One region of the Subtercola sp. RTI3 genome, then DNA from elsewhere that is predicted to be linked to it. Evidence: predicted binding sites of a transcription regulator. Region 1 holds the regulator's gene; the other holds the start of a gene.
What was found. Region 1 encodes HrcA, which represses chaperone genes, less so after heat shock. Its sites were predicted from a motif close to TTNGCACTCGNNNNNNNCGAGTGCNAA; they were not measured.
Positions count from the first base shown of each region.

Region 1 (4,078 bases):
GGATGCCCGGTTCGCTGCCGCCGGCTACGAGTGGTACGAGGTGAGCAACTGGTCGCGCGGCAACCAACCTTCCCGCCACAACCTCGCGTACTGGCAGGGCCACGACTGGTGGGGAGTGGGCCCGGGTGCCCACAGCCACGTCGGCGGCACCCGCTGGTGGAACGTGAAGCACCCCGCGGCCTACGCCGACCGTATTCTGGCGGGTCACTCGCCGGCGGCCGGCCGGGAGTCGCCCGACGCCGAGGCGCGTGAGGTCGAGCGCATTCTGCTGCTCGCACGCATCCGCGGCGCCCTCACGACGGCCTCACTCGCGCCGGGACCGCGCCGCGAGGTGGCCGGGCTCATCGCCGACGGCCTCGTGAACGCACAAGCCGCCCTCGCCGGGTCGATCGAGCTGACCGTGCGGGGGCGGCTTCTGGCCGATGCCGTGGTGCGGCGCCTCACCTGAGGATGAGCGCTGCGACCGCAGCCGACGTTGCTACTTGACGAACTGGATCGCACACCACTTCGGGTAGACATAGAGCTCACCCTTGTTGGCCGCGAGGGCAGCCATGATGCTGAAGATGATGCTGATGATGCCGGCGGCGATCAGCACGACGACACCGATGATGACGATCGACAGGATGCTGCCGATGACATACGCGATGAGCAGCGTGATCTGAAAGTTCAGCGCCGTCTTGGTGTGGTCGCGGATGAACTCGCCCCGGTCTTTCAGAACCAGGTAGCCGATCAGGGCGGGCAGGAATCCGAAGATGATGCCACCGACGTGGATCAGTGTCGCCCACAGGCGCTGGTCGCTCGGGCTGAGGGGCGGCTGAACCGCGTACCCGGCGGGGCCAGAGGGGGGCGGGGGAGCCGGAGGCCCGACGGGAGGGGGAACTTCGCTCGACATTGTGACGCCTTTCGTTGGTTGCGACGATCTTACGAGAAGTGGGCCGGGCTACTTGATCCAGCGAAAATTGACGGGATACCGATAGCTGCCGCCACCGTTCACCCGAACGCCGCCGACAATGGCGAAAACCAGGTTCACGATCACGACCGCCCAGATGATGAGGCCGATCAGCAGGCCGATGATCCAGCCGAAGACGGGTATGAGGCCGAGCACGCCGGCCACGATGTTGCCGACCACGATGATGCCGGTGACGTTGATGGTCCAGTTCAGGGCTTCGGTACTCTCCTGCCGCACCAGCGTGCCGCGGTCTTTGAAGACCAGGTAGATGATGAGGGCCGGGATGAGCGGAATGATGTTGCCGAAATGAGAGAGGGAGGCCCAGAGCTTGTCGTCGGCAGACGAGAGTGCGGGCTGGCCGGCAGCCGGCTGATATGGCGGGGTACCGTTGGAGTTCGACATAAGCACAAGATACTGCTCGTCAACCGGGTTGAGCAATGATTTTTACTCAGCGTGTGGCGATATATAATTGGCACTCTAGATACCTGAGTGCTAGGCGGAAGGCGGCAACACAGTGGTCTCTGAACGCAGCCTCGAAGTGCTCAGAGTGATCGTGCACGACTACGTGGCCTCTCGCGAACCGGTTGGTTCGAAGTCGATCGTCGACCGCCATTCGTTCGGTGTGTCGGCCGCCACCATTCGCAACGACATGGCGCTTCTCGAAGAAGAAGAGCTCATCGTCGCGCCGCACACATCGTCTGGCCGCATTCCCACCGACAAGGGCTACCGGCTCTTCGTCGATCATCTGTCTGGCCTGAAGCCGCTCACACCCGCGCAACGCCAGGCAATCGAGACGTTCTTGGGGTCCTCCGTCGACATCGACGATGTGCTTGCCCGCACCGTTCGACTACTCTCGCAGCTCACCCAGCAGGTGGCGCTCGTGCAGTACCCCTCTCTCTCGCAGGCGAAAGTGCGGCACATCGAGCTCGTGGCTCTCACGCCCGTGCGCCTGCTCACGGTGGTCATCACCGACACGGGCCACGTCGAGCAGCGCATCGTCGAACTGCCGACCGGCATCGACGACGAGTTCCTGGTCACGCTGCGTTCGCGGGTGAATCACGCTGTCGCGGGGTTCGGCCTCGACGAAGCGGCTGCAGGCCTGCTTGCCTTCGCCTTGCAGTTCACGCCGCCAGAGCGCCTCTCGGTCGACGTGATCGTGGCCGCACTCGTCGAACAGGTCACGGCGAACCGGCAGGAGAAGCTCATCATCGCGGGGGCTGCGAACCTGGTGCGCACCGAGGGAGACTTCGCCGGCAGCATCCTGCCCGTTCTCGAAGCTGTCGAAGAGCAGGTGGTGCTGCTCCGCCTGTTCAGCGAGATGCAGGCAGACCAGCACGGCATGTCGGTGAGCATCGGCCGCGAGAATGCGTCGTTCGGGCTCGCCGAGACCTCCGTGCTGGCGAGCGGCTACAGCTCGGTCGGTGGCCAGGTGGCGCGGCTCGGCGTGCTCGGCCCCACCCGCATGGACTACTCCACCAACATCGCGGCCGTTCGTGCCGTGGCGCGTTACCTCTCGAAGAGCCTGGGCGAGTCATAAACAGGCGAATCGTGAACTTTCTGATGCAATTCCCGAACAAAGGAGAAGCCCTTCGTGGCTGACCATTACGACGTGCTCGGCGTCGAGCGAACCGCTAGCACCGACGAGATCAAGAAGGCGTACCGCAAGCTCGCCCGAGAACTGCACCCCGATGTGAATCCGAGCCCGGATGCCCAAGAGAGGTTCAAGTCGGTGACGCACGCGTACGACGTGCTGAGCGATCCCGGGCAGCGCCAGAACTACGATCGCGGCCCGCAGGCCGGTTTCGGTGGCGCTGGCGGCGGAGCCCAGGGCTTCGGCGGTTTCGGAGACATCTTCGAGACCTTCTTCGGCGGCCAGCAGGGTGGCCAGCGCGGCCCCCGCTCGCGCGCCGAGCGCGGCCAAGACGCTCTGCTGCGCGTCGAAGTCGACCTCAGCGAGGTCATCTTCGGCACCCACCGCGACCTCGAGGTCGACACCGCCGTGCTCTGCGAGACCTGCAACGGCAGCTGCGCCCAACCGGGCACCCACGAAGTGACCTGTGACATCTGCCACGGCAGCGGCCAGATCTCCCGCACGGTGCGCTCGCTGCTCGGCAACGTGATGACGAGTTCGCCCTGTGGCACCTGCCGCGGCTACGGCACGGTCATCCCCGCACCCTGCGTCACCTGCCAGGGCCAGGGCCGTGTTCGCGCCCGTCGCATCATTCCCGTCGACATTCCGGCCGGCGTCGACACCGGCCTTCGCCTGCAGATGCCCTCGCAGGGTGAGGTCGGCCCCGCCGGCGGCCCGCAGGGCGACCTGTACCTCGAGGTCAAGGTGACCCACCACGACATCTTCAGCCGCAACGGCGATGACCTGCTGTGCACGCTCGAAGTGCAGATGTGGGATGCAGTGCTGGGCACGACGACGACGCTGGGCGCGCTCGACGGCGACGTTGAGGTCGAACTGAAGCCGGGCATCCAGAGCTCTGAAGTGGTGACGATCAAGTCGCGTGGCGTGACAAAGCTCCGCGGTGGCGGTCGCGGTGACCTGAAGATCGGCATTCAGGTGGTGACGCCCACGAAACTCGACCACAAGCAGCGTGAACTCGTGAAACAGCTCGCCGCGGCGCACAAATACCCCGCCCCCACGCTCGGGCACTTTCAGCAGGGCCTGTTCGCCAAGCTGCGCGACCGGTTTCTGAACGTCTGAGAGCCTGAGACATGAGTTCGCTGTTCATTCGTGAAGACCTGAACGACATTCCGCACGAGGTGCGCGATGTCGTGTCGCTGCACGGCGAAGAGCAGAAGCACGCCGTGACGGTAAACCGCATCAAGGTGGGCGAAGACACCTCCATCGGTGACGGTCGCGGGCTGATCGTGAGCGGGCCAGTCATTGCGGTGTCGTCGAGCGTGCTCAGCATCGCGGTGACGAGTGTGCGGGTCGAGCGGCGACCGGCCGCGACCATCTGGCTGGTTCAGGCCCTCGCCAAGGGCGACCGCGACGAGATGGCCGTGCAGGCCGCCACCGAGCTTGGAATCGACGGCGTGCTGCCGTGGGCTGCCGAGCGCTCGGTGTCGCGCTGGGTGGGCCCGAAAGTGGCGAAGGGCGTCGAGCGCTGGCGCACCATC
Region 1 is NZ_JASJXO010000017.1:32,219-36,296, reverse strand. It holds gene hemW (radical SAM family heme chaperone HemW) at 1-448, shown strand, start outside; gene QN358_RS08660 (DUF4870 domain-containing protein) at 479-892, opposite strand; gene QN358_RS08655 (DUF4870 domain-containing protein) at 941-1,351, opposite strand; gene hrcA (heat-inducible transcriptional repressor HrcA) at 1,464-2,486, shown strand; gene dnaJ (molecular chaperone DnaJ) at 2,541-3,659, shown strand; gene QN358_RS08640 (16S rRNA (uracil(1498)-N(3))-methyltransferase) at 3,671-4,078, shown strand, end outside.

Region 2 (4,078 bases), on a different contig from region 1:
CGGAGCAACACTCCCGTGTCGAAGGCGATCATGGTGCGGCTGCAACCTGTGGTGGCGCTGGTCGACTGAGCGTGCACCGTTCGCCGACGGCCAGCTGCCAAAAGGTGAGGAGAACGTAGAGAAAGGCCGATGGGGGTGCCGCTCGTCGTCGGTCGCTCGCTAGGCTCTGTGGTGATAGGAGGCTCTGTGAAACTCACAGACTCCGCGTCGACGGCGGCGCTGTAGCGACAGCGCCCTACGATTTGTCAATCGGAAGGAATCGTCTCAATGACCGATCCACACACACCCTCAGGCGAGAACACCCCCGCGAATCTGCCGCTCGGCGGGTCTGACACGCCGCCGCCGGCCCCCGCGCCTGATTTCGAGCCCAGCGCGCCACCTGCACCGCCCGTGCCGCCCGTGGCCCCGGTCGCGCCCCCCGTCGCGCCGCCGACGTACGGTGTTGTTCCTCCTGCGCCTCCTGCGCCCCCGGCCTACAGTGCCCCGGCTGCCGCGCCGAACTACGGCGCTCCCGCCGCCACGCCGAACTACGGCGCTCCTGCGTACGGTGCTCCGGCATACGGTGCGCCGCCCATCGGCTATGCGGCGCCGACGGCAGGCAAGACGCCGATTCTGAGCATCATCGGCATGATCGTGGGCATCGTCGGCATTCTGATCTCGTTCATCAGCTATGGCATCGGCGGGTTCATTTTCTCAGTCGCAGCGGTGGTGCTCGGGTTTGTCGGAATGAAAAAAGAGCCGGCCGCGAAGGGCTTCTGGCTCACCGCGATCATCACCGGTTTCTTCGGTATTCTGCTGTCGATCGTTCTGATCACTGTGCTGATCGTCATTATTGCGAGCGCGTCCAGTTCGAGCACCTACTCCTACTGATCACAGCGTTGTTGACGCGGGTGTGGTGCGGGGCCTCGGCTCTGCGTCACACCCGGTCGGCGAGTATCGCCACGTGCTTCCCGTCGATGCGCGTGATGAAGAGCGTCGCGGACTCGGGCCCCGACAGCGCGAGCTTCGGTCGCAGCAGCGCCGGGTCGACGTCGACACCACGTTTCTTGATCTCGAGCGCGCCGATCTTTCGTGCCCGCAGCTCGCGCTTCAGCGCAGCGGTCGTGTAGGGCAGCACCTCCCGCACCCGAAACGCCGTCGCGAACGCAGTGGCACGGTGCTCGTCTGCCGTGAGGTACGCGATCTGCGACGACACCATTCGCGCATCGAGCGACCGAGCCAGGTCGCCGATGAGTCGGGCTCGAATCACACTGCCGTCGGGCTCGTAGAGGTACTCACCGAGCGGCCCCGGTTCGACGTCGTCGCTGTCGGCGCCCGCGGTCAGCTCGTCATGCGAGTTCGCCGTGATCACGAGCGCCGAGCGCCGGATGCCCGGGCGGGCCAGTGCCCCGAACCACAACCCCGTCTCGACCACACTGCCGTCGACGGAGACCCACTGCGCCTCGGCCTCGGCCGGCAGTAGAGCGCGATCGAGCCCGGGGCCGAGTTTGACCCCCACGGGCATCCGTTCAGCCAGTGCGAACGCGAAGTCGAGCGACGGGCTGAAGTCGTTCGGGTCGGTGAGGCGCGAAGTGTTGTTGTGGCCGGCGGTTCGGCGGGCCGGGTCGAGGTACACCGCGTCGACGCGCGAGACGTCGAATGCCTCGGCGTCGCCCTGTTCAACGCTCGCACTGGGAAAGGGAGCGAGGTTGTACGCCGCGATGGCGGCCGTGACCTCGTCACGTTCGACCGCGGTGACGTCGATGTCGAGTGCGGCGAGGGCGAGCGCATCGGCGCCGATGCCGCAGCCGAGGTCGGCCACACGGTGAAGGCCCGCCGCACGAAAGCGGCCCGCGTGCAGCGCGGCGACGTTCAGCCGGGTGGCCTGTTCGAGGCCCGCGTCGGTGAACAGCATGCGCCCGGCGAACTCGCCGAACTTCGCGCCCGCCTTGGCGCGCAGCCGGGCTTGGGTCATGACTGCGCCGACGAGGGCGGCGGAGTGCCCGGTCTTTCGCAGATCTGCCACGGAGCGCACGATATTGGTGCCCGTCGTGTACGGCGGAAGCGAGTCGAGCAGCCGCAAGCCCTCGGCCGTCATCAGGGTTTCGAGCTCGGTTCTCAACACCTCGTCAGTTTAGACGTGAGCCGTCACGCATTGGCACTCAGGTTGACCGAGTGCTAGAAACCCCCCTAAACTTCTATTAGCACTCTCAGTGTGAGTGTGCCAAAAACATGACTTTTGAACCGAAGAAAGAAGAGGTCAACAGTGTCGGTCTCCATCAAGCCGCTCGAAGATCGCATCGTCATCAAGCAGGTCGAAGCAGAAACGACGACCGCGTCTGGTCTCGTCATTCCTGACACGGCCAAAGAGAAGCCTCAAGAGGGCGTCGTCGAAGCCGTCGGCCCCGGTCGCATCGACGACAACGGCAACCGCGTGCCCCTCGACGTTTCGGTCGGTGACAAGGTTCTGTACTCGAAGTACGGCGGAACCGAGGTCAAGTACAACGGCGAAGAGTACCTCGTACTCTCGGCTCGCGACGTGCTGGCTGTTATCGTTCGATAGTGAGTTCACTGAAAAAGCCCGGGCCGAGTAGGTCCGGGCTTTTTTATGCCCTCGGGGCCTACCTCATCTGGGGCCTGCTGCCGCTCTACTTCGTCTTGCTTGCGCCCGCCAACGCATTCGAGATCGTGGCCTGGCGGGTGATCTGGGCGCTCGCCGTCTGCGCCGTGCTGCTCACGGTCGTGCGCGGCTGGCCGCGTTTTCTCGCCGTCTTCCGCCAGCCCCGGCTCGTGCTGGTCATGGGCCTCGCCGGCGTTCTGATCTACATCAATTGGCAGACGTACGTCATCGCCAGCACGAGCGGCCAGATTCTCGAGGCATCGCTCGGCTACTTCATCAATCCCATCGTGACGATTCTGCTCGGCGTCTTCATCTTGCGCGAGAGGCTCCGGATGCTGCAGTGGGTGAGCCTTGGCATCAGCCTCCTCGCCGTGGTGGTGCTGACCATCGGCTACGGCGCCATTCCGTGGATCTCGCTCATCCTTGCGGGGTCGTTCGGTACCTATGGTCTGCTGAAGAAGCAGGTCGGCCCCCGCATCGACGCCATCAACGGCCTCACGCTAGAGTCGCTCTGGTTGGCACCGCTGATGATCGTGCAGCTCAGCGTGGTCGGGGCCACCACAGGGCTGACGTTCGCCTCGCAGGGCGGCTGGCACACGGCAGGCCTCGTCGGGGCCGGTGTCGTCACGGCCGCTCCCTTGCTGCTTTTCGCGTCGGCCTCGAAGCGCATGCCGCTCGTCTACCTCGGTTTCGTGCAGTACCTCACACCGATAATGCAGTTCGTGGTGGGTGTGTTCATCCTGGGCGAACCCATGCCCCCCGAGCGCCTCGCCGGCTTCGCCATCGTGTGGATCGCCCTCATTGTGCTCACCGTCGACCTCGTGCGTGCGCGTCGCCCCCGGGCGCTCGTTACATAGATGTAACGCCGCTGTATTCATCTGGGTGCATTCTCGGGCTAATCTCACAGGGTAGGCAGGCTGCTCGCAGCTTTGTTCTCATCACATTTCGACTAGGAGTAACATGAGCGAATTTATTCGGGCACCGCGTGCTCCCCGCTCACGATCACTGAAGACAGCACTCAGCGCCATCGCACTCGTTGGCGCCAGCGCACTTGTCTTGAGCGGTTGTGCATCGGGTGGATCGACAACCAGCAGCAGCAGCTCTGCAGGTACCGGTCTGACGCTGAACATCGGCACGATCCTGCCACAGACAGGATCACTGGCAACCCTCGGGCCGCCCGCCATCGAGGCTGTCAACCTCGCCGCAGCAGACATCAACGCGGCGAACGTCGGCATCACCGTGAACGTGACGCAGAAAGACTCGGGCGACACCAGCACCAACATCGCCACCCAGTCGGTGACCAGCCTTCTGGCGAGCAACGTCTCGGCCATCATCGGCGCTGAGTCGTCGAGTGTGTCGTTGACGGTCATCGACCAGATCGCGAAAGCGGGTGTTGTCGAGATCTCACCCGCCAATACGTCGCCGACGTTCTCGACCTACAACTCGAACAACTTCTACTGGCGCACGGCACCGTCTGAC
Region 2 is NZ_JASJXO010000007.1:22,829-26,906, reverse strand. It holds gene QN358_RS04440 (FdhF/YdeP family oxidoreductase) at 1-69, shown strand, start outside; gene QN358_RS04435 (hypothetical protein) at 268-870, shown strand; gene QN358_RS04430 (class I SAM-dependent methyltransferase) at 917-2,104, opposite strand; gene groES (co-chaperone GroES) at 2,246-2,542, shown strand; gene rarD (EamA family transporter RarD) at 2,542-3,456, shown strand; gene QN358_RS04415 (ABC transporter substrate-binding protein) at 3,560-4,078, shown strand, end outside.
Region 2: a site for HrcA is predicted at 2,135-2,161, ahead of groES (co-chaperone GroES). Genes of this name have one in related genera too.